One region of the Gluconacetobacter entanii genome, then DNA from elsewhere that is predicted to be linked to it. Evidence: riboswitches for the same ligand, from Rfam matches in the RefSeq annotation. Region 1 holds a riboswitch; the other holds the start of a gene.

Evidence for each region. Region 1 has a riboswitch for fluoride ahead of HNH97_RS06345 (voltage-gated chloride channel family protein). Riboswitches for the same ligand answer to the same signal wherever they lie in the genome.
Region 2: linked by a shared signal. The riboswitch ahead of eno (phosphopyruvate hydratase) and the one ahead of HNH97_RS06345 (voltage-gated chloride channel family protein) in region 1 are both predicted to bind fluoride.

Annotation. Positions count from the first base shown of each region.
Region 1 is NZ_JABJWD010000034.1:84-18,219, forward strand. It holds gene HNH97_RS06345 (voltage-gated chloride channel family protein) at 11-1,348, opposite strand; fluoride riboswitch at 1,484-1,567, opposite strand; gene HNH97_RS06350 (M20 family metallopeptidase) at 1,861-3,273, shown strand; gene HNH97_RS06355 (23S rRNA (adenine(2030)-N(6))-methyltransferase RlmJ) at 3,299-4,153, opposite strand; gene eat (ethanolamine permease) at 4,205-5,629, opposite strand; gene HNH97_RS06365 (polysaccharide deacetylase family protein) at 5,857-6,795, shown strand; gene HNH97_RS06370 (DMT family transporter) at 6,809-7,798, opposite strand; gene HNH97_RS06375 (Eco57I restriction-modification methylase domain-containing protein) at 8,048-11,302, shown strand; gene HNH97_RS06380 (D-2-hydroxyacid dehydrogenase) at 11,316-12,278, opposite strand; gene HNH97_RS06385 (saccharopine dehydrogenase family protein) at 12,516-13,604, opposite strand; gene HNH97_RS06390 (Lrp/AsnC family transcriptional regulator) at 13,733-14,203, shown strand; gene HNH97_RS06395 (glucoamylase family protein) at 14,423-15,808, opposite strand; gene HNH97_RS06400 (DOPA 4,5-dioxygenase family protein) at 16,028-16,453, opposite strand; gene HNH97_RS06405 (hypothetical protein) at 16,764-17,309, shown strand; gene HNH97_RS06410 (c-type cytochrome) at 17,509-18,136, opposite strand, start outside.
Region 2 is NZ_JABJWD010000117.1:21,466-32,708, reverse strand. It holds gene HNH97_RS16260 (histidine phosphatase family protein) at 1-196, shown strand, start outside; gene HNH97_RS16255 (DUF211 domain-containing protein) at 242-538, shown strand; gene HNH97_RS16250 (hypothetical protein) at 535-1,092, shown strand; gene crcB (fluoride efflux transporter CrcB) at 1,140-1,589, opposite strand; gene HNH97_RS16240 (universal stress protein) at 1,650-2,477, opposite strand; fluoride riboswitch at 2,561-2,645, opposite strand; fluoride riboswitch at 2,730-2,792, shown strand; gene eno (phosphopyruvate hydratase) at 2,858-4,186, shown strand; gene HNH97_RS16230 (alpha/beta fold hydrolase) at 4,423-5,259, opposite strand; gene HNH97_RS16225 (MerR family transcriptional regulator) at 5,358-5,867, shown strand; gene HNH97_RS16220 (type 1 glutamine amidotransferase domain-containing protein) at 5,864-6,556, opposite strand; gene HNH97_RS16215 (SDR family oxidoreductase) at 6,707-7,627, shown strand; gene HNH97_RS16210 (DUF3224 domain-containing protein) at 7,673-7,990, shown strand; gene HNH97_RS18430 (hypothetical protein) at 7,914-8,132, shown strand; partial or broken gene HNH97_RS16205 (DUF1697 domain-containing protein) at 8,150-8,533, opposite strand; gene HNH97_RS16200 (phytanoyl-CoA dioxygenase family protein) at 8,864-9,934, shown strand; gene HNH97_RS16195 (plasmid partitioning protein RepB C-terminal domain-containing protein) at 10,576-11,243, opposite strand, start outside.

The sequences.
Region 1 (18,136 bases):
GGAAAAATACTCACCATTTATCCCAAACGGTCCTGGCCTGACGCAGGGGCATGTCGGGCACGATCATGGGGTGGGCATGTTTCGCGATCCCGACCCGCTGTGACAGGTAGATGCCCGAATGGCCCGAACATAGGTAGGCCACAAAGCAGCCTGTCGCGATATAGACGATATTGGTCGCCCCAAACAGTTCGATCCCCATGAAGGTGCAGGCCAATGGCGTATTGGCGGCACCCGCAAAAACCGCGACAAACCCGACACTGGCCAGCAGGTCCACAGGCACGCCCAGAAGCCCGGACAGCGTATTGCCCAGTCCCGCGCCGATAAAGAACAGGGGGGTGACCTCTCCGCCCTTGTATCCCGTCGCCAGTACGACGACCGTGAACAGCAGTTTGTACAGCCAACTCCACGTATAATCGCCGGTGTGAAAGAAATTCACGATCGAGGCCCCGTCCTGCGTCGCCGCGACGACGCCAAGGCCCAGATAGTCACGCGACCCCACAAGATAGACCAGCGCGATGGTTGCGACGCCCCCGATGGCCGGACGCAGCCATGCAACAGGGCAGGCGCGGCGGATCACGGGGGCCAGGCGATGAACGGATTCGGCAAACAGCAGGCTGGCAAGTCCGAAGCAGACCGCCGCAAGCCCGACCTTGGCCAGCAGGACAGGGGCCATATGGAAAACGCTGCCGCCCCAGTCGGGAGCACCGGCGAACGATACGCGATAGGATGTGTGGTGGATGCCCCAACCATGGCAGGCCCAGTCGGCAAAAATGGAGGAAAACGCGGCAGGCAGCAGTGGCCTGTAATTGATCCGCCCGATGCTCAGGACCTCAAGCGCGAAGATCGCGCCGGCAATGGGGGTGCCGAACACGGCCCCGAAACCCGCGGCTATGCCCGATGTCAGGATAATCCGCACGGCATGCGGATCAAGCCGGAACAGGTGGCCAAAGCCTGATGCAATACTGCCGCCGATCTGTACCGCCGTGCCTTCGCGGCCGACGGAGGCCCCGAACAGGTGGCTGATGACGGTTGATACCAGGACAAGGGGCGCCATGCGCAGGGGAACACCGCCCCCGGGTTCATGGATCTGGTCGATGATCAGGTTGTTGCCGCCTTCGGCACACCGTCCAAACGCGTGATAGGCCAACCCGACCGCGACACCGGCCAGTGGCAGCAGCCATAACAGGCCGGGATAGGCGATCCGGCAGGCTGTAACCTGATCCAGAAGCCAAAGAAATATCGCACATAATGTACCAATGCAGGCCGACATCGGCACGAGGATGCAGCCCCATTTCAGAATGACGCGCATGTTCGCGACCGATGTCGCGATAAGCCGGGAAAGGGTCATGGATGGAAATGCCTGTACGGAATTGGAAATGGTGCCCTGGCTGCGGGGACAATGCCCCGGCAGGCATGTGGTGACGGATGGTTGTGGGGTATGGCGCATGACGTCTGTACGGATTCCTCCCTCTGCTGCCATGATGGCGAGGTAGGAATCATCAGCCCGGCGGGCGGTTTGGCATCCTGCGAGCAGGAAAGCCGGGCAGAGTCCATTGCCGGACGGCAGGATGCGTTTTCCCCCGTGGGGAAGTCAAGCCGTGCCGGCGTGGCCTGCGTGCCGGAACGGATGTCGATCATCCGACTGGCTCGCAGGGTATGGAATGTATAATGTCGCGTCTTCTGGCCCGGTCTGCCGATGTGTGTCGTGGTGACCTTGGGATCAGGACGCGGATTTCACGATGGTTCTTCCGGCGGGGTGGGAACTCCATGGCCTGCCGTATGGCCCGTTGTCGGGCGTCGATATGTGATGCCGGCGTGGAATGCATATGAAACCAGCCGTGTGCGGTGGGAGGGAAGAACATGAAAAATGCCGATGAAATCTGGGTCGGTGTGGATGCCCTTGGCGCGGCGTTCTGCGATTTTGCCGACCGCATATGGGATACGCCCGAACTGGCCTATGACGAGTACCGCTCTGTCGAGACGCAGCGCGACATGCTTGAACGCAATGGCTTTCGCATCACGCGCAACCTTGCGGGAATTCCCACCTCCGTCATGGGGGAGGCAGGCGCAGGCGGTCCGGTCATCGCCTTCCTTGGCGAATTCGATGCGCTGCCGGGACTGAGCCAGCAGGCCGGGGTGGCGTGTTCCAGCCCCCTTGAGGAGACGCAGAACGGCCATGCCTGCGGGCACAACCTGCTGGGTGGTGGCGCGATGCTGGCGGCCACGGCGCTGAAGAACTGGATGGCGGAGAAGGGAATTCCCGGGACGGTGCGCTATTATGGCTGCCCGGCGGAGGAAGGGGGCGCGGCCAAGACCTTCATGGTGCGTGACGGCGTGTTCGATGATGTCGATATCGCGCTGTCATGGCATCCCGGGTCGATCGTGGGGCCGTTCTATCCGGCGTCACTGGCCAATACCCGGATCGACTTCACGTTCCATGGACGGGCGTCGCATGCGGCCGCGGCGCCGCATCTGGGCCGTTCCGCCCTTGATGCGGCGGAACTGATGAATATTGGCGCCAATTACCTGCGCGAACACATGCCATCGACCGCACGGCTGCATTATGCCTATATCGATGCGGGGGGACAGGCGCCCAACGTGGTGCAGTCACGGGTGACGATCCGCTATCTCGTGCGTGCCGATGACCTGCGGCAGTTGCGTGAACTGGTCGAACGGGTGCGTGCGATTGCGCAGGGTGCGACACTGATGACCGAAACGACGGTGGAGGAAGCGGTCGTCAGCGCGGTTTCCAACCTGATGGGCAATACGCCGCTGGAAGATACGCTGTGTGCCAACCTGACCCGGCTTGGGCCGCCGTCCTATGCACAGGCGGATTATGACTTCGCGCGGGAGATCCAGAAAACCCTCAGCCCGCAGGACATCCGTGCGGCCTATCTGGCGGCCGGGGTGCCCCCGCGCGATGATACGCCGCTGTGCCAGATGATCGCGCCACGTGAATTCGTGCCGCCGCCCTTTGGCTCCACCGATGTGGGGGATGTAAGCTGGGCGGTGCCTACGGTGCAGGCATGGGGGGCTACATGCGCCATCGGCACGCAGCTTCATTCATGGCAGATGACGGCGCAGGGCAAGAGCGGCATTGCGCATAAAGGCATGATCCATATGGCCAAGGTGCTGGCCGCGACGGCGCGTGATGTCCTGCAGAGCCCGACGCTGCTGGAACGTGTGAAGGCGGACCATGCCCAGCGTCTGGCGCAGGATCCCTATATCTGCCCCCTGCCGGCGGATGTCATGCCGCCGGTGGCGGAGCGATGAGGCCGGGGTCTCCCCGGTTCCCGCCTTATTCCGGCACGGCCCATTCAACGTGGAAATCCGCCTCCCCATCGCCAAGGTAGCGGCACAGCGACGCCAGGATCCCGCGCGCTTCCTCCTCGAAACGGAAGGGCGGGTTGGCGATGATGATCCCGCTGCCATTGAGGCGTGAGGGGTCAAGCGGTGGCCGCAGCGTCAGTTCAAGCGTCAGGAGCTTGCGCTGCCCCGCGTCCTTCAGCCCATTGATGAAGGCACGGACCGGGGCGCGGTGCTTGATGGGATACCACCCTGCGACGATGCCCGCGGGAAAACGCTGGCGTGCGGTCATGATGGCCGTGCCGAGGCGCTGGAATTCATCAGGCCGCTCGAATGGCGGGTCCATGAAGACCAGTCCGCGCCTGGCCTGTTTTGGCGGCAGCAGCGCAGTGATGGCCTGGTAGCCGTCACGCCCATGCACGCTGACATTGCGGTCATGGCGGAACAGGTGCCGCAGGGCCTGCTGGTCCTCGGGGTGGAGTTCGCAGCAGATCAGGCTGTCGCCGGGCCGCAGCAGGCGCGCGACAAGGGCGGGGGAGCCGGGATAGGACAGCCGCCCGGCCTGTTCGTCGCGCATGACCGCACGGATGACCTCCAGCCAGTTTTCCACGTCCGGCGCGTGGTGGCTCCCCTGTGGTGCATCCAGCAGGCGGCCGATGCCCTCGCGCCATTCCCCGGTGGATTGCGCCTGCGCGCCGGACAGGTCATACAGGCCGATCCCCGCATGCGTGTCGAGGACGCAGAAGGGCGATGGCTTGCGCCGCAGCGCCCCGATCAGCGCCATCAGCACGACATGTTTCATGACATCAGCAAAATTGCCAGCATGGTAGCTGTGTCTGTAATTCACTCTCTGTCGGTCCCGCAGGTTGATCCGCCCCGTATGTGGGGTGAGGGAGTGTTAGTGCATGGCCGCGCCCTTTTCCATCACCGCCTGCCGTTTGTGGCGCCGCGCCAGCACGAACAGCCCCACGCCCGTCGCCATGATGGCGGCATAGAGGGCAAAGGCGGCCGGATTGCTGGCCGCCATGCCCAGAAGTGACAGTGTTGCCGCGACAAGGGCGAAGCCGGGCACGACGGGATATCCCGGCACGCGCCATGGGCGGTGCAGGTCCGGCCGCATGCGCCGCAGGCGAAACATGCTGCCCATGGCAAGCACATACATCGTCAGCGCCCCGAAGACGGACATGGTCACGATACCGGCCGTCAGTGGCTGCCCCCCGACAGTGATGTGGCGGTCTCCGTAGATCGCCACGAACCCGACCATCCCACCTGCGAGTATCGCGGCCCATGGCGTTCCGAACCGTGGATGCAGCCGCCCCAGCAGGGCGGGAAGGTAGCCTTCGCGCGCCATGGCATAGATCTGGCGCGAATATCCCATGATGGTCCCGTGAAACGACGCGACAAGACCGAACAGCCCCAGCCAGACCAGCATGTGGACATACCCGCTGCGCGGTCCCACGACGCTGAGCATCGCCTGGGGCAACGGGTCGTTGATGTTCGCCAGCGCCTTCCAGTCACCCACGCCTGCGGCCATGACCATGACGCCAAAGGCCAGCAGCATCAGCGTCACGATGCCCGCGACATAGGCCATCGGGATGGTGCGTTGCGGATCGCGCGCTTCCTCCGCCGTCATGGCCACCCCTTCGATCGCCAGAAAGAACCAGATCGCGAACGGCGCTGCCGCCAGGATGCCGGGGATGGCATGCAGGGTGAACGTGTCGGACCCCGCCCATCCGTCATGGACGAAGTTCGCCCACGAAAATCCCGGCGCGACCACAGCCATGAAGACGAGGAGTTCGGCGATCGCTGCGATGGTGACAACCAGTTCGAACGCGGCGGCGATGCTGACCCCCGCGATGTTGAGCGCCATGAACACGACATAGGCCCCGCCAGCCGCCGCGCGTGCGCTGACATGCGGATACTGCACATGCAGGTACGCACCGATCGCCAGCGCGATGGCGGGCGGGGCGAAGACAAGTTCCACGATGGAGGCAAGCCCCGCGATGAAGGCAGGTACCGGCCCGTATGCCGCCAGCACATAGGCGAACGGACCGCCTGCATGCGGGATCGAGGTCGTCAGTTCGGTATAGGAGAAGATCAGCGCCGAATACATCAGCGCGACCATGACCGTCGTCACCACAAAGCCCAGCGTGCCCGCCGCCGTCCAGCCGTAGCTCCAGCCGAAATACTCGCCCGAGATGACAAGGCCGACCGCAATCCCCCACAGGTGAAAGGCGCCCAGCCGCCGCCGCAGGTGCACCGGCCCCGCATGCGCAGGGGAAGGCGGTGAAGGCCGGGCGGGGGAAAGGGGTGATGCAGGCATTGTCCATGGTCTGAAGAGGAAGGGTGGGGCGGGCTTGCTGCGGGCGTGCGCGTACCGTCATGATGACAGTGGCATGATAACGGGGGCCGATTCCAGATTATGTTACCATTATGCAATAAGAGGGGCGTCGCGGCGATGCAGGCGATCATGCAGCGGCGCGGCCTGCGCCGTCACCGGCCATCACTGGCAGGACAGGCAGGGACACAGGCAGGACGGGGGCAGCCACGGTGACAGGACTTTTACAGGCGGACGGGAATGAACCGTGGCGCTGGCCGGAGGCGCGCTGGCGCGGGATCGTCAACCGTGTCCGGGCCGGGCGCAGCCTGCAACCGACTCGCTGGCCCGATGGCGCCCGCTGCGCCTTTGCGATCTCGTTCGATGCGGACCATGAGACGATACCCCTGCGTGACGGGGACGAAAGCCCCATGCGCATCAGCCAGGGCCAGTATGGCAGCAGGCGTGGCATCCCGCGCATCCGCAGGCTGCTGCAGGAGGCGGGGATCCCGGCGACGTTCTTCTACCCCGCCGTGTCGGCCATGCTGTATCCGGACGAGGTCCGGGCGCTGGTAGGCGATGGCCATGAAATCGGCATCCATTCATGGATACATGAGCGCAACACGCAACTGCCGCCCGAAGATGAACTGCGCCTGTCCCTGCGCGCGCGGGAGGTCCTGGCGGATATCAGTGGTGTGGAACCTGTCGGCATCCGCACCGCAAGCTGGGATTTTTCCGTCCATACCATGTCCATCATCGAACAGATGGGCCTGCTGTATGACAGCAGCCTGATGGCGGATGACGATCCGTATGAACTGCTGGCCGACGGACGGCCCACGGGCATTGTCGAACTGCCGCCCGAATGGATACGCGACGATGCGATCTACTTCAATTTCGAACGGTTTTCCGCCCTGCGCCCGTACACGCCTCCTTCGGGTGTGGCGGAGGTCTTCCGGGCGGAATTCGAGGGCGCGTATGCCGAAGGCGGCCTTTTCCTGCTGACGCTGCATCCGCATGTCAGCGGCCATCGCAGCCGTATCGGCATCATCGCCGACCTGCTGGCGCATGCACGGGCGCGTGGCGATGTCTGGTTTGCAACGCATGCCGATGTTGCGCGCTGGTGCCTGCATCATGCAGCCACGCCCGCGCCAGCGGAGGCGAAGGGCCCCTGACCCGCTGCGAAGCTCAGCCTGTCGGGGCGTGGGATGTATCGCTGCTGGCGGAGGATGGAGCATGGGCAAGCGTGCTGCAGACAACGCTCAGCACAAGGAACAGGACGGCCGCCCCTTCCATGGCGGTGGGCCATCGCCCCGTCCACAGGCAGCCATAGAACAGGGCGAACAGGGTTTCGCCCACCGCCATCTGCCCACACAGCGTCATGGGCAGGAGGCGGCAGGTGCGGTTCCAGAAAATCCCGCCCAGCAGGGAGGAAACCAGCGCGATGAACGCGCCCAGCACAATGAACGCGACCCAGCGTGAGGGCGGGTGGGACATCGCGCCATGGCAGGCGAACGGGATGACGAACAGGGCCTCCGCCCCCGTGGCGACACCGGTCAGCAGCCCCCAGTCCCCCGCGCTGGTATCCGACAGTCGCCTGAGCCAGCGGGCATTGGCGAGGGCGAAGATGCTCCACGATGCCAATCCCCCGATCGCGCACAGGAAGCCAAGGAGGTGGGCCATATCGACGCGTGGGTCGTCAGTGCCCGCGCCGGGGGCGTGCAGGGCCTGCAGGGCGGTGAGGCTGATTCCTGCGACCATCAGCAGCATGGAGGGCACAAGCCTGCGCAGGCCAGGGCTGTCCCCCTCCCGCGTGCCAAGTATTCCCACGATCACGGGCAGGAAGCCGGTTATGATGGAGGTGATGTTGATGCCACACAGCCGTACGGCCATGGCAATCAGGATGTAATATCCAAGATTGCCCGTCAGCCCCAGCCCCAGCAGTGCCGCGCGTCCTCCCTGCGGGATGCAGGCAGCCAGTCGCCGCCAGCGTGGAAGCACCAGCGCCACGGAGAAAAACCCGTACATCAGGTAGCGTACCGTCGCCAACTGGAGCGCCGTAAAATCCGGCATCATGGCCGGGGCGATGAAAACCAGCCCCCAGCACGCCCCCGCCGCCAGGCCATTGCCCAGGCCTGCCAGCAGGGAAGAATGGGACCGGGCCCGAGAACTGTTCATGTTCGTCCTGATGCAGGTATCGGTGGTAATTATGGAATATTGCGCACGATATGGGAATGGGGGCGGCAGTATCTGTTGCGTGCTGATGGTGCAGGGGCGGTATGCCGGATGCGGAACGATTCCTGCCATGGAGATGCCGGATGTGACGGTTCGTGCATGTGCCCGCATGCGAAGGGAATGTTTCGGCCTTGCCAGCGCAGGGAGGGCAGGCGATGAAAAGGCGCGCCCTTGATGCTGTCGTGCAGGAACATGATGCCACCCCGACCGGAGCCGATATCCACCCCTTTCCCCGCATGGCGGCAGGGGAATGCAGCCTGTACGGAGGGACAGGAACCGACGCAGGCGCACCTGCGTGCCGGGATGAGGGCTGCGCTGCTTGCGTTGGGGCAGGGGGTGCTGGACGCCAATGCGGACCTTCGTGACGCGGTCGGGGCGGATGGGCATGTGCTGTCATGCCTGTTTGACGAACTGCTGCGCCTGGTCTGCCGCCTTGCCTTTCTGGCTGAACTTGAGGCGCGTGGCCTCCTGCCTGCATCACGGGCGCAGGGGCCATCAGGACATTCCTTCTTTTACTGGCTTGCGCAGGCCGATGCTTCCGAAGGGGCGGCGGGATGTTTCGCAGCGTGGGACGGCATGCGGCATGTCCTTGGCGCGATGGATGCGGGTGATCCCGGGCGCGGCCTGCCGGCGCTGGGGGCATTGGCGCATCCGGGGGGACTGCCGCAGATGATGGCGGCGCGGATTGCGGACCGTGATTTCCTGTCCGCCATCCGCAGCCTTGGCTGCCGCATCGGGGAAGGAGGGAAGCCCCGGCCGGTCGGCTGGTGTTCGATTGGCAGCGGCGATCTGGCGAGCGTGTATGAAGGCCTGCTGGAAATCCGGCCCTGCCTTGCGCCTGACGGTCTCTTCATGCTCGATGATGGGGGGCGAGGGAACGACCGGCGGATTTCGGGCAGTTATTATACGCCCGACAGTCTGGTTCAGGCGCTGCTCGACAGCACGCTTGATCCCGTCATGGACCGGGCCGTGGCTGCGGGCGGGGCAGGGGGGCTGCTTGCATTGCGCATCATTGATCCGGCCTGTGGCGGCGGGCATTTCCTGCTGGGTGCCGCGCGGCGGATGGCGGCACGCCTTGTCGCCCTTCGCCCGCCGGGACAGCAGGGGTACCAGGCCGCGCTGCGTGATGTCGTGGCGCGGTGCATCCATGGGGTGGACTGCAATCCCATGGCGGTGGAACTGACGCGCATGGCGTTGTGGATCGAAACCGCCATGCCCGGACGGCCCCTGTGCTTTCTGGGGGCGAATATCCGCTGCGGGAACGCGCTGCTTGGCGTGGCGGATGTTGCGGTCCTTGAAACAGGTGTGCCGGACGGGGCTTACCGGGTCTTGGGCAATGACGACCCGGCCGTCGTGCGCCGCTGCCTGCGCCGTAACCAGCGTGCGAAGGCCGAATGGCGTGCACCCGACTGCCGCACCCTGCTGGCCCCCCTTGCCGCCGAACTGTCCGCGTTGCGGGGCATGGCGGAAGATACCGCGCAGGAGGTTGCACAAAAGCAGCAGCGGTTCGAGGCATGGTGGACCGGCGTGTCGCGCTCCCCCCTCGGCCGGGCCTGTGACCTTTACGTTGCGGCGTTCATGTTGCCGCGCCCTGCCGGCAGTCAGGCCGATATGGTGCCCACGACGGACCGGTTATGGCAGGAACTTGCGGGGGACGGGGACGGCGGGTGCATGGACGCCGCCATCCATACGGCCATCGGGGCGCGGACGCTGCACTGGCCGCTGGTTTTCGCCGACATCATGGTGGAACGTGGAGGATTTGATGTCGTGATCGGCAATCCACCATGGGACGTCATGCAACTGGAGGAAGAGGAATATTTCGGGACGCGCCTGTCCGCGATCTCCGCGTTGAAGGGCGCGGCGCGCAAGGCCGCGATCACGGCGCTGGGCACCGCGCGGCCGGAACTGTTCGCACGTTTTACGCGCGCACGCCGCCAGAGCGAGGCGATGGGCGTGTTTGTCCGCACCAGCGGACGTTTCCCCCTTGCCGGTCGTGGCAGGGGCAACACCTATGCGCTGTTTACCGAACTTTCCCTGGCCCTGGTGCGGGATGATGGGCGGGCGGGACTAATCGTTCCGACAGGCATTGCGACCGATGCAATGACCGCGCCGCTGCTTGGCTTTCTGGTGGATGAAAGGCGACTGGCGCAGCTTGTGGATTTTGAAAACAGCGCGCCCCTGTTCCCGGGTGTCCATCGCAGTTTCAAATTCTGCCTGCTGACGATTGCCAATGCGGTGGCGGCGACACGCTTTGCCTGTTTCCTGACACGCACGCAACAGTGCGGGGACACGCGGCGCAGCTTTTCGCTTTCGGCCGGGGACATCGCGCGCATCAATCCCAATACGCGCACCATGCCGGTGTTCCGTTCCCGCATGGATGCCGCGCTGACCCGCGCGATCTATGCCCGCGTGCAGGTCTTCGTGGATGAGGCGCGCGGCCCTGCGGGCAACCCATGGGAGGTGGAGTTCCGGCAGGGCCTGTTCAACATGACCAGTGACAGCAGCCTGTTCCGTACCGCCGCCCAACTGGCGGGTGGCGGGTGGCGGCGGGACGGCACGGACTGGCTGCATCCTGCCCGCATGGCGCGGGAGGCCCCGGATAATGGGGACGGATCACGTTATGTCCCGCTTTATGAAGCCAAGATGGGATATTTTTACGATCACCGGCATGCGGGTTATGCGCAGCGCAAGGGAGAGCGCGGCCATCGGGTCCTGCCGCAGACCGGTCTGCGCGAACATTGCGATCCTGCGTTCGAAATCATGCCCCATTACTGGGTTCCCCGTAACGAGGTGATGCGCAAGATCGGGAACATGTCTTCGCCATCGGCATTTTTCGGGTTTCGCAACATCATGTCCCCGACGAATGAACGTACCTTCATCTGCAACCTGCTGCCACCATGGGGGGTGGGAAACAGCATGACCCTGCTGTCACCCGGGATGGGGTGGGATGACCCACGGGCGGCCTGCCTGATCGCCAACCTGTCGTCCCTGCCGTTCGATTTCGTCTGTCGGCAGAAAGCGGGTGGGGTCAACCTCAATTTCTTTATTGTAAAACAGCTTCCCGTACTGCCCCCGTCATTCTACAGCGCCGATGATGTGGCCTTCATCCTGCCACGGGTGCTGGAACTGACCTTTACCAGCAACACCATGGCCCCGTTCGCGCGCGGCATGGGCCATGTGGGGGCGCCCTTTGCCTGGGACGTGGCACGGCGGGCACTGCTGCGCGCGGAACTCGACGCGTGGTACGCCCGCGCCTATGGCCTGGACCGCAGGCAACTGGAATATGTGCTTGATCCCCATGATGTCATGGGGGCCGATTACCCGTCCCAGACCTTCAGGGTGCTGCGCAAGAACGAAATGGCCACCTTTGGCGAATACCGCACCCGCCGGCTTGTACTGGCGGCCTATGACCGGCAGGAGACGGCGGCATTGCGTCCCGTCTCATGACACGGCCCACCATTCAGACGATCTGGTTTGTCAGTGGTCCCCCGGTTTCGAGGGCGGCAAGGTTCTTCATCAGGATATCGACGACATTGCGTTCATAGAACTGGGTTTCCCCCGCCGTGTGCCCGGTCATGACCAGATTGGGGCGCGACCAGAGCGGGGATGAGGACGGCAGCGGTTCCTCGTCATAGGTGTCGAGCGCCGCCCCGGCGATCCGGCCTGTATCGAGGGCTTCGATCAGGGCGGCTTCCTCCACCACCGGGCCGCGCGCCACATTCACCAGGCAGGCATCGGGCTTCATGACGCCGAACGCCGCGGCATTGATGAGGTGACGCGTCTGTTCGGTCAGGGGGCAGGTCAGGATGACATAATCCGCATCCTTCAGGCCGGCATGCAGGTCGTCCATCGCGACCTGCTCCACCCCCGCGACATCGAGGGGGCGTGCACTGTGGCGTGCGCCACTGACCTTCATGCCCAGCGCAAGGCACAGGCGCGCCACCCGGTCGCCGATCGTGCCCATGCCGATGATCAGCGCATGCTTTTCCGACAGCTCCTGAAGGCGCGGGCGCGGGTCGGTGCCTGTCGTGGACCAGTGGCGGATCTTCTGGTTGTCGCGTGCCTCATACAGGCGCCGTGCGAGGCTGAGCATCAGGGCAAGCGCATGTTCCGCAACCGCGTTGGCATTGACGCCACGGGCATTGCACAGATGGACGCCCCGTTCCTTCAGGCGGTTCAGGTCGAACTGGTCCACGCCCGAACTGATCGACTGGATCAGGCGCAGGCGGGGGGCAATGTCCAGAAGATTATTGTCCCACAGCATGGAAGCGACCAGAACCTCGACCTCCGGCATGATCGCCCTGAGGTCATCAGGTGTGGAAACCTGCGTGCAGGTCGGCGCCCCCGGACGTTTTTCGAGTTCCCGGCGGATATCGTAATAGGTATGCGCCGCATAGATGTGCTGTATCTTGTCTTGGGGCATGGCTGGCTGACAGGTTCCGCGATTGGGACGGGTGTCAGCGCATGCGCGATAAGGTTCAGGCCGCCAGCACCCCTCCGGGGAAGGGACATATACGTTCTGATGTTAGAATGAAGGGGGACCCGGTTCAATACGCAAACCGGCCCGGCAGGCCCATCGGGGGAACAGGTTGCAAAAAAAGAATGCCGCCTTCTGGGGAAAAGGCGGCAATCCTGGAATTGTTATTTATCAGGACGGCCCTTAGCGCCGGCTGTCCTGATAAAACTTCCCGAAGCGGTTTTCGAGGAACTGCGACAGGGCGATGTCTTCTTGCAGCACCAGCCCGGATGTGGGGATCCTGCCTTCGGCCAGCAGGTCGAGCACCGCGCAGATCGCCCCCGCCGTCGTGATCTGGATGCCGGTGCGCGGACGCCCGTTGACGGTCGCACCATGGATGGCGCGCACGAACGTCTCCTGCGTCAGGCGCCCGTCACGCTGCCCGGAAACCGTGACAAGGATGATGATGACATCCTGCATCGTCACCGGCAGGGCATGTTCAAAGATCGACTTGATGACGTCGCGGCGTTCCGACAGGCGCAGGTCATTGAGCAGCACCTTCATGATCGCGGCATGCCCCGGATAGCGGATGGTGCGGTAGTTCAGTTCCCGCACGCGCCCGTCATACGTATCGCACAGCGATCCAAGCCCGCCGGAGGTGTTGAACGCCTCATACTTCACACCGTCGATCGTCAGGCTTTCCAGCCCGTCGAGGGCCGGCACCAGGCGGCGCTTGCCGCTGACGATGGCTTCGCACGGTTCGATATATTCGTTGATGACGCCGTCCGTGCTCCATGTCAGGTTGTAGCCCAGCGCGTTGGTCGAATATTCCGGCAGCGCGCCGACACGCAACTGGATCGTATCCACGCTGTCGAAACGGCGTGCGATGTCGTGGGCCACGATGGAGACGAATCCGGGCGCCAGGCCGCATTGCGGGATAAAGGCCACCGACGGCGCCTTTGTCGAAAGTTCGCGCACGATCTTGGTGCTGGCCACGTCTTCGGTCAGGTCGAGGTAGTTGACCCCGGCCGCCGCCGCAGCGCTGGCGATGCGGGTCGTCAGGTGGAAGGGAGCAGCCGAAAGAACCGCGAAACAGCCCTGCAGCAGGGCGGGCAGCACGCCTTCTTCCGCCAGGTCCGCGACCGTGCGCTGCACGGAATCGGGAACGCTGGCGGTCTTGAGCGTATTGTGGTCACGGTCGGTCAGGGTGACGGTATAATCGCCCGTGCTGGCAAGGAAATCGGCAATGGTGGACCCGATGTTACCGGCCCCGATGACAAGTATTTTCCGCATGACCATACTCCGCGTGTTCCATGGGATGAGACCCGTCGATGAAACCGCGTGCCAATGTCGGCAACAAGCCGAGGATAGACGGCAGATGGCACTTTTATTTCGGCATTATGTATAGCATGGTCGGCATTATGCAGATTGACGCTACTGACCGCCTCATCCTCGCCCTGCTGGAGGAAAACGCCCGCATGCCGACGGCCGAACTGGCCCGTCGCGCGGGACTGTCGCGCACGACTGTGCAGAGCAGGATCGAAAGGCTGGAACGTGGTGGGGCGATTGCCGGATATGCCGTGGTGATGGGGGCGGCGGCGCGCGACGCCATCCGGGCGCAGGTGATGATTACCCTGGCGCCAAGGCATGTTTCCTCGGTTGAGGAGGCATTGCGCAGGTTTCCCGAAATCCGGGAACTGCATGCCGTCAGTGGACAGATCGACATGATTGCCGTCGTTGGCGCCCAGACGACGGAGGCGATCAATGATGCGATTGACCGGATCGGCATGCTCGAAGGGGTGGATCGCACGACGTCCGCCATCGTGCTGTCCACCCGCGTCATGCGTCAGGGGCCAACTGCCGCTGCCCCGTCGCGCCACAAGACACGGTAAAAACAAAAGTTTTTGGTGAAGCTTTTTTCAAAAGCTTCAGAAAACGCTACATTCTTGAAAAAACCATCGCCCGAGGTACAGACCTGTCTCACATCCGCCACGGCCGAAATCGTCGCCAGAGCCATGACGAACCCTGTAGGCGGGAACTTCACGGAGGAAACATCGCCCGGACTCATTTTACCCGTCTGCAAAAGCGCGCGACACCGGAGTGCCGGGACATCAGGGCAGGGGCGTAATCCTGGCGACCTTCATGGCAGGCGAGGCAGGTGCAAGCCATCCGCCCTGAAATCCCGCACGTTCCAGTCCCGTGCGGATATAGGGATTGCGTTTCATGACATTCCACACCAGTCCGGAGCGCCAGTTTTCGATCATGAGCAGGATCGGCCCCTGATCGATGCCAAGATATTCGTTATCGGACCAGAAAGAGCCACCATTGCGGAAACTGGGATTGAACGCATCAACGAATCCGTATTTCCCATAAATCCTGCTGCCATAACGTGATTTCATGTCACGCATGGTCGGCAGCACGATTTCGGGCGCGAACGCGATTGAACCCACGGCGGCCGTGGGGGCAATGGTCCCATCATCCTGTGTATAGTCACGCCCGGCCCCACGGGCGGAGTAGGACAGGAAATGCCGGTCCTGCCCGTCGATCTTCTGCGTGACCTCGCCCGGGCCGTCGCAGGCCGTCAGGCCCCATGTGGTGGCGCTGTAATCGCGCCATTTCCCGGGATTGGCGATGGCATAGGCACGTTGCGCATAGACGGCGCGACGGCTGTTTTCGAAATAGTCGATCTGCTTTTCATGCGCCCATGCGTCCTGGATCCCGCGGAAGTCGATCCATGCGTGGCTGTACTGATGGCCGAACAGGGGCGCGAAGTTCAGGAAGGTCTGTCCGTAATAATCCCCCCACCGGCGGTTGTTCGTCGCAAGCCATGCCTGCCATGACGCAGGTTCCAGCGCATGGGTGGGCGACCCGAGGCCAAGGATGTAGGCCATCATCCCTTCGCTGTAGCCCTCCCAGTAACTGGGGATGAACTGGTGTTCGGGACTCCACCCCATGCTGAGGTGATTGTCGGGACGGCGTATCCATTGCCAGTTGACGCGCCTGTACAGGCGGTCGGCCATGTCCCGTATGTCGCGTTCGCGGGGTGTATCCCGGTCGTAGAAGGATTGCGTGAACAGCACCCCCTGCATCAGCAGGGCCGTATCGATGCTGGACAGTTCGATATCACGGTTCAGGCGCAGGCCGTTTTTCTTCTGGAGGAAGTGATAATAGAAGCCCTGATATCCTGTGGCGTTGTCCTCGCTGTCATTCTGCGCGCTGTGCAGCAGGTAACGCAACGTGGCAAGGGTTCGCTCCACCGCCTGCTCGCGTGTGATGTATCCGCGTGTGGCCCCGATGCCATAGGCGGTCAGGCCAAACCCGATGGAGGCGACACTGGCCTGTGTCTGTGCCGAGGGATAGCGGTCCGGAATCAGGCCGGAAGCGGGATCTGCCGAATCCCAGAACCACTGGAAGGTCCGGTGTTCAAGGTCATCGATCAGGACGGTATCGGCAGGCCCTGCATCCGGCGACGTGGAAGCGGCAGGAGGATGTGTGATTTTCACGCCCTGCTGGTCGAGGGCATGGGCCGCCGGACCGGGCAGTGATGTGCAACACAGAAGGATTGATACGAAGGCGACGATATGCCGCCTGCCCGTTTGCCGACCCTGCAACGTCCTGTCTCCTGAGCGGTTGCTGCCGGCATTTATGAATTGAGTGCGTGCTTGATGGCAATCCCGGAATGGTTTCTTTTGGTGGCTGTTACAAAACATAAAAAATCATATCGTAATATTCGGCTCTGGCGTGGTGTTTGGCTGTCCGGCTTCGTCGGCATGCGGTTGTGTCTGCGGCAGGTTCTCCGTCCGTAACGGTAGGGGCGTGCCCAGCCACAGGCTGTCGCGGGCATGGTCCTGTTGCGGATGGAGGGTGTTGGGATGAACCAGGATGCTCAGGCCGTTACGATTCAGCATGAGCCACGGCACGAAAAGCGCGAACAGGGAGGTTTCGAAGGCAACCTGGAACATGCTGGCGGAATGTGGTCCCACGGCAGAAGTGTGTACGCGGCCGACGCGAACGGCAAAACGGGCCGACAGGGCGGCACGCAGCGCCAGCGCGCAGGGCATCGTATCGGCACAGAAATAGACATGCGCATGGTAACTTGCGATTTCATCAATGTGACGCGGCGTGAATGTCTGGGAGTCCATCGTCAGTTTCTCCTTTGAAGGGCGGTAGCCGAGGCTGTGTGCATCGAACCGGACATGGAGACACGTGGTTCATGTCCCGGAGGAAAAGGGGGATGGCGCCATCACTGTTGGTTACATTGTGTTACGTTCTGGGGATGCCGCAGGGCAGGGTTTTTCGCGGATGGGCAGAAGGTCATGGCCGTAGCGGGCAGGGCGTGTCCATTCATGCCTTCATATGGCCGCATGGGCATGGTTGCCTGCGCATGGGTTATGGGCAAGATGTCGTGATGATGTCGGGAAACCGGCCCCTGAAGGACAAGGAGGACATGCCATGAGGCATCGTTATGTTCGGTTTGCGGTTCCACTGGCATTTTCCCTGTTGGGGGCTGATCTCATGGTGTCCCCGGCCCATGCCGCGCCATCGCCCTATATCCAGTTGGCACAGTGGGATGGTCAGCAGCAGCAGCAGCAGCAGCAGCAGCGCCAGCAACAGATGCAGCAAATGCAGGAACAGTTCCGCCAGCAGCGCGAACAGTTGCGCCAGCAGCATGAGCAGCAACGCCAGCAGATGGAACAGCAGCGCCAGCAGATGGAGGACCAGTACCGGCAGCAGCAGGATCAGTTGCGTCAGCAGGCCGAACAGATGCGTGGTCAGCCCAACGCCGGGTTCCAGTTGCAGCAGCGCCAGCAGCAGATCGAAATGCAGCGCCAGCAGCAGATGCAACAGATGCAGCAGCAGTACCAGCAACAGCAGATGCAGTTACGTCAGCAGGCCGATCAGATGCGCCAGCAACAGCAGCAGCAGATGCAGCAGTTGGGTGGGCCGGGATGGAACGGTCAGCAGTGGAACAACAGCCAGAACTGGGGCAACTGGTAAATCGGTAGCGCTAGGGATATGGGACAATAATAAAAGTTTTTTGGGCACCGCCTTTTTTAAAAGGCGGTGTTCTTTTGACTGGTGTCATGTTGCGTGGGGCAGGGGACAAATTTCCCTTGCCCTGAGGGCAAAGAAAAACCGCCGCCCCTTGCATGCGGTGCATGCAGGGAACGGCGGTCCGGCCTGATCGTGAAGGGGATCAGGGCGTCTTCGGGGTATCGGTGCGCAGTTTGGCAACCTGTTCGGCGGTTACCGCGTGATCGCCACTTCCGAAGGTCTTCATGACATAATTGACCACGTTGGCGATTTCGGTATCGCTGAGGCGCTGGACATCGGAATTGCCGTCAAAGCCCGGCATATGCACGTGCTGGTCACCCGTCGTACGGTCCACACCGTTCAGGACGGTCATGATCAGGTTGTCGGGACGCCCCGCACCCGTGACCGAGTTATGGAACAGCGAGGGTGCATAATGATCGGCGGTTCCCGCACCATTCATGCCATGGCAGGCGGCGCAGTTCGCATCATAGACGTGCTGCCCGTCCATTTCCGCAAGGTTGTCGATCCGCGTCAGTTCGCCGCTGCGCACATCGGCTTCTTCAACAGCCTGGCCAAAGCTTTCGCGTGGCTTGGGTTCCGCGCTGTCTTCCTTGGCCGGCACCTGCAGGATATAGGCCGCAAGCGCATGCAGGTCGGCATCCGTCAGGTGGCTTGTGCTGTGTTCGACCGCTTCCCCCATCGGACCGGCAGCCTGGCTGAGGCCATCCACATGCCCGGTGCGCAGGTACTGCACGAGGTCGTCCTCGCTCCAGTTGCCGATGCCGCTTGTC
Region 2 (11,243 bases), on a different contig from region 1:
GCAGGCAGAAAACGGAACGGCCGTCATCGTAACACATGACAGCGTCATCAGGACATTGATACTCGCTATCTTACGCCTTCCCCTGCGCAATTACTGGAAATTTACGTCAGATCCCTGCGGTGTCAGCATCTTTACGCCGCGCTACGGCGAATGGTCCGTGGAACGTATCAACGAAAGTATCCACACCCGTAAGTAATTCTCCGGTTTTCCTGAATATCCCTGGACACGGAAAGGGTCTGCCATGGACGGGCAACTGAATGTGCGGCGGGTTCTCCTTGATGTTGACCTGTCCATGCGCGGCCCAACGCTGACTGCCGTTGCCGCGGCGATCCAGTCATCCCCCGGTGTGGCGGCCTGCAGCATTACCGTGACCGAAATCGACACGGAAACCATCGGAACGGATGTTACGATCGAGGGGGAGAACATGGATTACGAAAGTATTGTGGAGGCAATCGAAAAAACAGGGGCCGTGGTCCACAGTCTTGATCACCTTGCCACGGGCGACAGGCTTATCGAAAGCGTGCCACGACGCCGATGAGATCCGGCCAGCCCCTGCGATGGTTCCATGAAGTCGAGAACCGGCTTGATATCGTAGCGGGAACCGTGGACGGCATCCTGAATGCCCTGACGCTGGCATCACGCAGTTTCCTCGGTCATGGGCACGTCATAACGTACACGCTGGCATTTCGGGTGGGGATGGCCGCGGGTCTGACGACGCTGTTCGTATTTTTTGTTGCCCACTATGCACAGGAACGAACCGCACTTGTCGGTATTGAAAGGGAACTGAACCTGCGTCCAAGCAGGCATATGTCTGCCACGGCTTTGGGGCGGAAAGCGCTCGTCAATTCCGCGCTCGGTGCGGTGCTTGCGGCCGTCTGTGGACTGGCGGGGTCAATGACACCGCTTCTTCTGGCCATGATACTTCCCGGTCCTTCATGGCTGGGCCTTCTGGCGACGCTCGCGCTGCTGGCGCTTATGGGCGTCGCCCTGGCCGGAACGGTTCATGGGTCCCGTGCTGCGTGGGGCATGGCCCTGTTCGTGGGGGGCGGCGTGCTGGCCTATATCGGCCTTGAACTTGGTCTTGTTCAGTAAAACCGCCCCGGATTGCCGTCGTGGATATCCGGGCAGAAAGGGGACGTTTATTTCCGCGGAAGATCTGAATCATGCATGGGGGAGGCGTGGATGCTGGCAGAATGTCCGTTGACAGCTTCGGCGGATACATAGCCGAGGGCCGTGGCACCAAGGCACAGCACCACAGACAGGGTGACATTGAGCAGGGCACGGACCAAGGCGCCATCCCGGGCGAGGTCGATGGTCTGGAGGCTGAAAGACGAAAACGTCGTGTAACCGCCGCAGAGTCCTGCCATGACGATCAACCGGGTTTCGTTTGACGCCGGGAAGCGGGCATGGGCGGCCGTCAGGGCGCTGAAAAAGGCTATGGCGAAAGAACCTGTTATGTTGATCAGGATTGTACCCCAGGGTAACCGCTGGCTCCATGACAGTGTCAGGATACCTGCGTAATAACGGAGCAATGTCCCCATCGCGCCCGCGACAGCGATCCACAGCGGGGTAAGGACGCCAGACATCATCGAAAACTATCCTTCATGCCTGCATGCATGTGCGCGCATCGCAGGCGTTCTGTTCAATATTCAGTGGTGGGTCAGGATGGGAAGGGTGGCGTGGGTGAAAAGATCCTGTGTCGGGCCGCCGAACAGCCATTCAAGGAAATGCGGTCGGGTATAGGCCCCCATGATGAGGAGATCGGCATTCGCCGCCAGTGCATGGGTGCGGATCTGTTCCCCGACATCACCGTCGATCCTGAACCGGTCAACAATGATCTGTACGCCCCGCCTGCCAAGGGTGCTGGCGAAAGCCGGCAACTGGGTTTCGTTGCCATCATGTTCACCGATAATGAGCGTCACGCGCTCGGCGGTTTCCAGCAGCGGCATGGCGGCCGATATGGCGTTGTCGAGCGCGTGCGAGGGATGCCATCCGATCACCGGCCTGTGCCCGACGGAGGCATAATCCTGCAATGGTGCGACAATCAGGGTGGCCTCGGCGTCATAGAGGATGCCCGCAAAGGCATCCACCACATAGGCCGGATCGCCTGCCCGGGGGCGGCCGTGAATGACGAAATCGGCGCTGCGTGCTTCCTGCGCCGCGATCTTGCGGACATCTCCCGCGATTTCGACCCACTGCCTGTCTGGCTGAGGGTGCGCGCCGGATGAGGCCGACCTTATCCAGGCGGAGGCTATTTCACGCAGCCTGTCAGCACGTTCCGTCACCTCGCGCGCAAAGCGCTGCTGTTCCTCGGTGGTGGGCATCCCTTCATCGGGTGTCTGGAATGCAGGATTGTCCGCAAGACGCGGATGCAGGATGCGAATCTGATCCGCACACAGCCGCTCGGCCAGCGCCCCGGCGGTCCCGAGTGTGAAAAGCGCGGTATCAGGCCGATCCAGAACAACCAGAAGGCGCATGACGTCATTCTCCCCCAAACGGTCAGTCACGGAGCCATATGGTAAGGAGGAAAGACGTCGGACGGATTCCCCCCATGCAGGCCCGCAGGGTAGGAATCATCAGCCTCCACCAGGGAAGCGGTTCGACCGCCATGTAGCGATCAGGCAGAATCCATTGCCATAACCAGTATCACCCGTGAACGATGGTGCCTGTCAAGTGTTGGAAACGATATCGTCGCGGGAACCGGCATGATCGTCGTGACATGTCCATTGACCGCGCGGGGAGATGGAGTTCCTCCCGTAACCGCCCTCAGGGCTGATGACTCCTGCCCATGCGACATATGTTGTCGCGGCAGGAGATCCATATCCTTCTGCGACCATCGGGATGGAAGGGTATGATGATGGTTGATTTTCGCATCCGCAGCATTGACGCGCTTGAAATCCTTGATTCCCGGGGCAATCCAACCATTCGTGTGATGCTGGTGCTCGATGGCGGAACAGTGGCGGTTGCATCCGTTCCGTCCGGCGCGTCCACAGGGCAGTTCGAGGCCCGCGAACTGCGTGATGGACCGCAACCGGATTCTGCGCCGTCAACACAGGGCCATGCCCGTTATGGCGGCAGGGGCGTATGCCGGGCGGTTGCCAATGTCCGTGATGTGATCGCGCCTTTGCTGGTCGGACAGGATGTGCGACGGCAGGCGGCCATCGACCGGATCATGCTGGAACGCGACGGAACCGGAAACAAGACAGGGCTGGGTGCGAACGCGATCCTTGGCGTATCGATGGCCGTGGCGCGGGCGGCGGCGGCCGCTGCGGGCATTCCCTTATATGCCAGCCTCGGTGGAAGCGGCGCCCGCAGGCTGCCGGTCCCCATGATGAACGTGCTGAACGGCGGCCTGCACGTTGTCAACGGGCTGGAATTCCAGGAATTCATGATCGTGCCGCACGGTGCCACGACCTTTTCGGAAGCCCTGCGCTATGGGAGCGAGACTTTCCATGCGCTTCGTTCCCTCCTTCATGAACGGGGTCATGTCACCTCGGTCGGTGACGAAGGTGGCTTTGCACCGAAACTTGCGGACAACGAAACCGCCTGCGCCCTGATTGTCGAAGCGATCGAAAGGGCCGGGTATCGTCCCGGTCCCGATATCGCCATTGCGCTGGATCCGGCGGCCTCATCTTTTGGCCATGAGGGCGCTTATCACCTGAAGGTAAACGGCACGCCCGTCACGCGCACTTCCGATGAAATGACTGCACTTTATGCAGAATGGATCGACCGCTATCCCATTGTTTCACTGGAAGACGGGCTTGCCGAGGATGACTGGGCCGGCTTCGCGGCGCAGACTGCAAAACTCGGCGAACGTTTACAGATTGTTGGTGACGACATCTTCGTTACCAATCCCGCGTTTATTGAGCGTGGCATCCGTGAAAAGACGGCCAACGCCGTGCTGATCAAGTTGAACCAGATCGGCACGGTGACGGAGACCATTGCTGCTGTTGACGCGGCAAGGCGTGCGGGGTGGGCCTATATCGTGTCTCATCGTTCTGGTGAGACGGAAGATACCTTCATCGCGGATTTTGCTGTCGCGATGGGCGGGGGACAGATCAAGACTGGTTCGCTTTGCCGAAGCGAGCGGATCGCGAAATATAACCGTCTGCTGGAGATCAAGCATGAACTTGGCGGCGAGGCGGAGTTTATATCTCCCTTCTCCCATGAGGGCTTGCGACAATAGAAACCGGATAACATCGTGATCAGGACATCGAATTGACGAAAATACTGCCGGAGGGAACGCGCCCAATCCGGTAAAGGTGCCGCACATTCCCGCTGTCGGCAACGTTATCGTAAAGCCGATATGGACGGGGACATTTCCGCGTGGCGACATTGCGGGAACTGAACGCATGATATGGCAGGTGGAGAGACCAGACTCCACCTGCGGACGCCAAACGTCACATCGTTATGATGCGATCCTCATTTTGTAATGAACGCCAGGATATCTGCATTGATGACGTCTGCATGTGTCGTGTGCATGCCGTGCGGATAGCCGGGATAGATCTTCAGCGTACTGTTCCGAAGCAGCCTGTCCTGAAGGACCGCCGCGTTCCTGTATGGTACGACCTGATCATCATCGCCCTGCAGCACAAGCACCGGCACTGTGATGGCTTTCAGGTCGTCCGTCTGATCCGTTTCGGAGAATGCCTTGATGCCTTCATAATGCGCCCTGGCGCTGCCCATCATGCCCTGACGCCACCAGTTGCGGATCGTGCCGTCCGAAACTTCTGCGCCCGGGCGGTTGAAGCCGTAGAACGGCCCGCTGGCTACATCGACAAAGAACTGCGCGCGATTGGCCGCAAGCCCCGCACGCAGTCCGTTCAGGACTGCAATCGGTGCGCCGTCGGGACTGCGGTCCGTCTGAACCATCAGGGGCGGCACGGAACTGATGAGCACGGCCCTGGCAACACGTCCCTGGGGCTGACCATATTTCGCGACATAGCGGGCAACCTGGCCCCCGCCGGTCGAATGTCCGACATGGATGGCGTTTTTCAGGTCGAGATGTTCGACAACGGCCGATGTGTCCGCCGCATAATGATCCATGTCGTGCCCGTCGCTCACCTGTGCCGAGCGACCATGACCGCGACGGTCATGCGCGATCACGCGAAACCCCTTGCTCAGGAAAAACAGCATCTGCGTGTCCCAGTCATCAGCGCTGAGCGGCCAGCCATGATGGAAGACGATCGGCTGGGCACCCTTCGGTCCCCAGTCCTTGTAGAAGATCTCTACGCCGTCAGATGTCGTGACGAATGACATGATACGCCTCCTTGCCGATCAATAACGGGATACTGGTCAGAGCCTAACGTTGAAGGTAGCTTCAAGGTCAAGCATGCGTTCATGACCGGGGGTAAATCATGAAGATTGGAGAACTGGCACGACTAAGTGGCCTGACACCGTCGAGGATCCGGTTCTATGAGCGCATCGGACTGCTGAAAACGGTTGACCGTCGGCCCAACGGATACCGGACCTATCCGCAGCAGGCCGTGATGATTCTGGCTCTTATCACAACGGCGCAGCGGGCCGGGTTTACACTGGATGAAATCCGCACCCTGCTGCCCCCCGACCTGAAACACTGGGACCATGCTACATTGATGGATGCCCTGACACGCAAGATTGCGGATATCGAAGCGTTGCAGGCACGCCTGACGCAGAGCAGGGCGCATCTGCTTCGCCTGATCGAGGATATTCAGGCGCGTCCCGACGACATGGACTGTGCGGCCAATGCGCATCGTGTCCTGACGAATATGCTTGCGGAACATCCCGAAGCCCTCGACGTCACGTCGGACGATATCCGCCTTCTGGATGCGACGGACCGCCGTCAGTCAGTAAGCACGGGTCGCCGCAAAAAGACGGCCTCCTGTTAAGCCCCATCCAGAAGCGCCACGACTTTCCTTGCCGTCGCTCGGGCGGAAAAGGGGTTCTGTCCCGTCACCAGTTTCCCATCCGTCACGACATGGGACATGAACGGAAGCAGCGCTTTTTCATAAATCGCGCCCCGTGCCTTCATCTGAGCTTCCGCGTTGTAGGGGATTTCGCGCGCGACACCTGCCAGCCTTTCCTCGGTCCATGAAAATCCGGTGATTTTCCGACCACGGACCAGAAACGAACCATCGGCAAGCCGGGTGTTCAGCAGTCCGCAATATCCATGACAGACAGCGGAGACCACGCCGCCTTTTTCCCATAGTGCGCGGGTGATGGACTGAAGACCCTCATTGTCTGGAAAATCCCATATCACGCCATGACCGCCAGTAAAGTAGATCGCGTCATAATCGCCCGGATTGATGTCTGCGGGGGAGGGTGTTGACGACAGCAGAGCCATTTTTGCCGGATCGGCCAGCCAGGCCCTGGTGGAGGCATCGCGCATCGGCCATTTCAATGCATGCGGATCAAGCGGAACTTTGCCGCCTTTTGGGCTGACAATGCGTTGTGCATGACCGCTGGCGGCAAATACGTCCCACGCATGCGTCAGTTCCGACAGCCATAATCCGGTCGGATGCGCGGAATTGCCGAAATGAGCGGTGTTGGTGACAACGTGAAGGATATGACGGTTCATGGCTGGCCCCTCCCATGCGGCAATGTCTCCGACCATCATCCTGTAACGTTCAAGCCCGGTTGAAGGTCAATCTGTGGTTTGACATTAAATCTGACTTCAAGGTTAACGGTGTATGGGCAAACCTACCTGGCATCATGGAGGCAGCCTCACATGCAGACAATTCTGGGCGCAAATGGTCAGATCGCCACGGAACTGGCGCGGACATTGCATCAGCATCATGCGGGGGAGTTGCGGCTTGTGAGCCGTAATCCCCGCAAGGTCAACGAAGACGACACGCTTATGGCGGCGAACCTGCTGGATGCAGGGCAGACAACAGGCGCGGTGAAAGGCAGCCGGATCGTCTACTTTACGGCCGGCCTGCCCCCTGACAGCAAACTCTGGGAAGAACAGTTTCCCGTCATGCTGAAAAACGCCCTGCAGGCGTGTCGGGCGGCGGGGGCCAGCTTTGCCTATTTTGACAATACGTACATGTATCCGCAGAACAGCGAGATCCAGACAGAGGAAACGCGCTTTGCGCCGGTTGGCCGGAAAGGACGGGTGCGCGCGGCAATGGCGTCCATGGTGCTGCAGGAAATGGCACGCGGCGACATTCCCGTGCTCATCGCCCGCGCACCGGAATTCTATGGTCCGGGGAAAACGCAGAGCTTCACCAATGCGCTGATCATTGACAGGCTGAAAGCAGGGAGAAGGCCCTTGGTCCCGGTCCGTGACGACACCCACCGGACCCTCATCTGGACGCCGGATGCGAGCCGTGCGCTGGCAATGCTGGGCAATACACCGGAAGCTTTCGGACAGACCTGGCATCTGCCGTGCTGTGATGATCGGCCGACCTACAAGACATTTGTCATCATGGCGAGCAGGATTTTCGGACGAGCGCCTTCTTATTCGGTCATTGGAAAATGGCCATTGATCATTGCGGGCATTTTCTCAAAAAAGGTGCGGGAAATAAGGGAACTGTTGCCCCGTTACGAGCAGGACAATCTCTTTGACTCAACCAAATTCAAACGTCATTTCCCCGAATTTTCCGTGACGACATATGAAGAAGGTCTTGAACTGATCAGGAAGGAATAAAGCGGCGAGGGGAGCTGCAGGCAAACGCGCTTTTCGGAGGGAAGAATGGAAAACGAAGCTCTGGGCACCTTCGACGTGACACTCTCGCCGGTCAGCGATGGTGATGGCCCGATTGACACGATGGCGATCAACAAAACATTTTACGGCAACCTGCAAGGCAGCAGTGTAGGGAAGATGCTGGTATTCCGTAGTGAGATCACGGGTTCGACCAGCTATGTCGCAATGGAACGTGTAACTGCCCGCCTTCCTGACAGCAGGTGGTGCCAAAACACTGACGGTCGTCGTCGTGCCGGACTTCGCTACAGAGGATTTATCAGGGCTGACGGGGGCAATGGGCATAATCGTGTCGCCTGGACGACATGAGTATCAGTTCCACTACAAACTTCCGGATGAGGTGAGGGCGGCAGCCATTTCGGAGAGTTTGGCGACCGTGTTCATGTTCCGCGCTGTTCCCTGCTTTTCGCAGGGTATGCGGAGCCTTGTTGCCGCCATTCCGTCCGGATAGAACACGAACAGTTCACGTTTCCCGTATCGTACCTGTTCGTTCCTGATCCCGGTCGCGCCCTCAAGCGGGTCAGTCGGAACCGTGCCATCCACAAACAGCGTCATGACACGATGGGCGGGCATATCCGGAAATGGATTGCGCGCGAGGGTTTCGGCAAGTTCGCTTGCGGTTCGCACAATCACGCCAACTCTCTTTCCGGCATGAGCCTGTAGCTGATCCATAAGCGTCGTCCGGACCTCGTCTTCGGACCTGTCGCTTTCGAAAACGACGTTCCCGCTGGCAATGTAGGTCTTCACTTTCCGCAGACCTGCCGTCTTGCAGATCTGTGCCAGTGTTGTCATCGGCAATTTGCCGGTGCCCCCGACATTGACTGCACGAAGCAGCGCTACATATGCGGTCAACTTACGCTCCCATCCGGCAATGCCTCGGTTCCGGTCAGCTTACCACCACGATGCTCCCGTTGTCCGCAGTTCAGTCGTTCTGTTGCGGCCGACCCGGACAGGTTGAAGACGTCCATCATGAGATCAAAAATATGTTCATCACTCCCAAAGACTGAGGGCGTATTGCAACCCGTGACGATCGTTGCAGTTAACACATCTGCGTTCACAACCCTTATCGCAGCAACGTTTGACCCTCTCCCGAAGCATGCGTGCCGAGTTTTCAAAGATGTTGATGATGGATCTGATCAAACCGGAAATATCAGGTACATATAACATTTACAGGTATGCGTGATGTCTGTCCTTCATGAATGGTACATGATCGCCCGCCTTACGGTCCGGCGTCTGTTCATGGGGCCGATCTGGAGCGTCCAGCTTCTGACCGGATACAAGTCATTCAGGGACAATCCGATCATTGGCAATCCCTTTCTCAATGCCTGCGGGTTACATGTCGTGCGGCAGAAACTGGCACATCACGCCGCCAACCGGCGACGTCGCGGCATGGCGCACCTGATTCCTCCAGAACGGATAGAGGAGTTTGAGCGTAACGGATTCATCGTGGTGCATGACGTGCTTCCACATCAGGAATTCGACAGGCTGCTTCAGGAAGTGCGCGCCTTTCGGACTGAGGCGCGTGAAACGGTGCAGGGCGATACGATAACCCGCCGCATCGCACTGGATCCGGACGCCCTGAAGAACATGCCAGCCGTACGTCGGTTTCTGGGCATGCGGGCATGGCACGATCTCATCCGCTATGTAGGCAGTCATGATGTCGAGCCGATATATTACATCCAGACCATACTGTCGAAAGTGGTAAAGGGAGCGCCAGATCCACAGACTGATCTCCATGCGGATACGTTCCATCCAACGGTCAAGGCATGGTTCACGCTGACAGATGTAAAGGCCGATGGCGGGCCGCTGGTTTATGTGCCTGGCTCCCACCGCATCACCCGTGGTCGCATGGCATGGGAAAAGACCATGAGCATGGGCGCGGCCCAGGCCCAGAACCGCCTGACCGGACGCGGTTCGCCGCGCGTCACGCGTGAAGAACTTGCCGGCATGGGGTATGGCCCGCCTGTAACGCTCGATGTGTCGGTCAATAGCCTGATTGTAGCTGATACCGGTGGCTTTCATGCCCGGGGCCATAGCGCGGAGGCCGGCATCCGGGCCGAGATCTGGGCCTATGGGCGACACAATCCGTTTTTTTCCCTGCCCGTCAATATCTGGCGCATTGCCACGTTGGGGCAGCGCCGGGTGCGCTGGGGTTGGGCCATTGGTGACAGGCTGGCCGCACTGGGGCTGAAAAGACAGGTCTGGCATCCCTGCGTCAACAGGTCCGCTTTTGATCCTCACATCCCAGGGTAGAACCGGGAAACCGTCGGCATTTATGGGAAACACGTATCGAAGTGCATGGAGACAGGATGCTGGGCTTTGTGGAGGATGAAGGCGACCTTGAGGATAAGTGGCGTTGAGTTCATTGATGGTGCCGCTCAGCAGCAGTCATCTCGGCTTGGTGCGCTTCTGCTCGCCTTTATCAGGGAGATCGGTGGAGCCGATTGTACCGACCGTTAGGCCGGGGAACGCCCTGTCGCCATTCTTGGGACATTTCCGGGGAGTGCTACCGGTAGATGGTCTGGCCCAGTCAGTGGCGGCGATTGGCGGAGGGGTTCGGATGCCTGCGTCAATGACCCTGAATGATGCCTCGCTGCTTGAAAGCGTGAGCAGCGTCTGAATATCCGGTTCAGGATTATGTCAAATCATTAGCTATGGCAGTATTCCCTGCCACTGACCCTGTTTGACGGGTTCCGCACTCCGCTGGACGGTATGGGATTCACTGCGAGCGACAGCACGACCGTCAGATTGGGCATCTGCGGGCCGAATGCATAGGAAAAAATGCTAGCGGCCGCGTATGTCATGGGCGCTATTCCCACCATCATGCTTGGTCCATTCCCCATGCGTTTTTTTCATGTTTCGAGCAGATTGGGTGGGGGGAGCGCATTTTTAATTCAGGTATTTGTTCTGTCACCAATCGCGCCAGGCAGGTCGGTTTCAACAATCTTTTGGAATTCACCAAGGTAATCCTGTTGATGGGTTGCCATCCATTCGACTATCCGATTATTTGCAAGGAGTCTGGCGATATAGCCGCGTGCCACGGTCAGGTGCAGATTATCAATACCGTAGGTTTCCTCAACAGATTTGACTTGGGTCTGAAGTGCGGCGAGTTCTCGTTCCATACGCGCAATCTGCTGGCCTGATGGTGTCGCTCTGCCCTCCTTTTTTCCTTTCTTGGTCACAACAAGCTGGTTTTCTGATGTTGCGGCACGCAAGGCTCGGGCGAACATGACTGTGAAGTTATTCTGGCCAATCATAAGGTCAGCAGCTTCGATCTGTCGTACCGCCGTCATCTGCCGCAAAATATCGAATACCTTCATGGAGCAAGGTGTATCTCTAAGTATTTCAGCAGCTTCGGGACTTATGCCATTCAGTAGCCGGAAACGCCTCAATACTGATTCTACCTGAATATTGAGTGCGGCCGCGATATCAGATGACGGCACTCCGCGTTCCATGGCGCGTACGATCATCCGATGTTCTTGGATCGGTGGTATGCGATTGACCCGTTTATTGTAGGTATAGGTGTCATCGTCAGGAGCCAGCAGGCATTCGACTTCTGTGA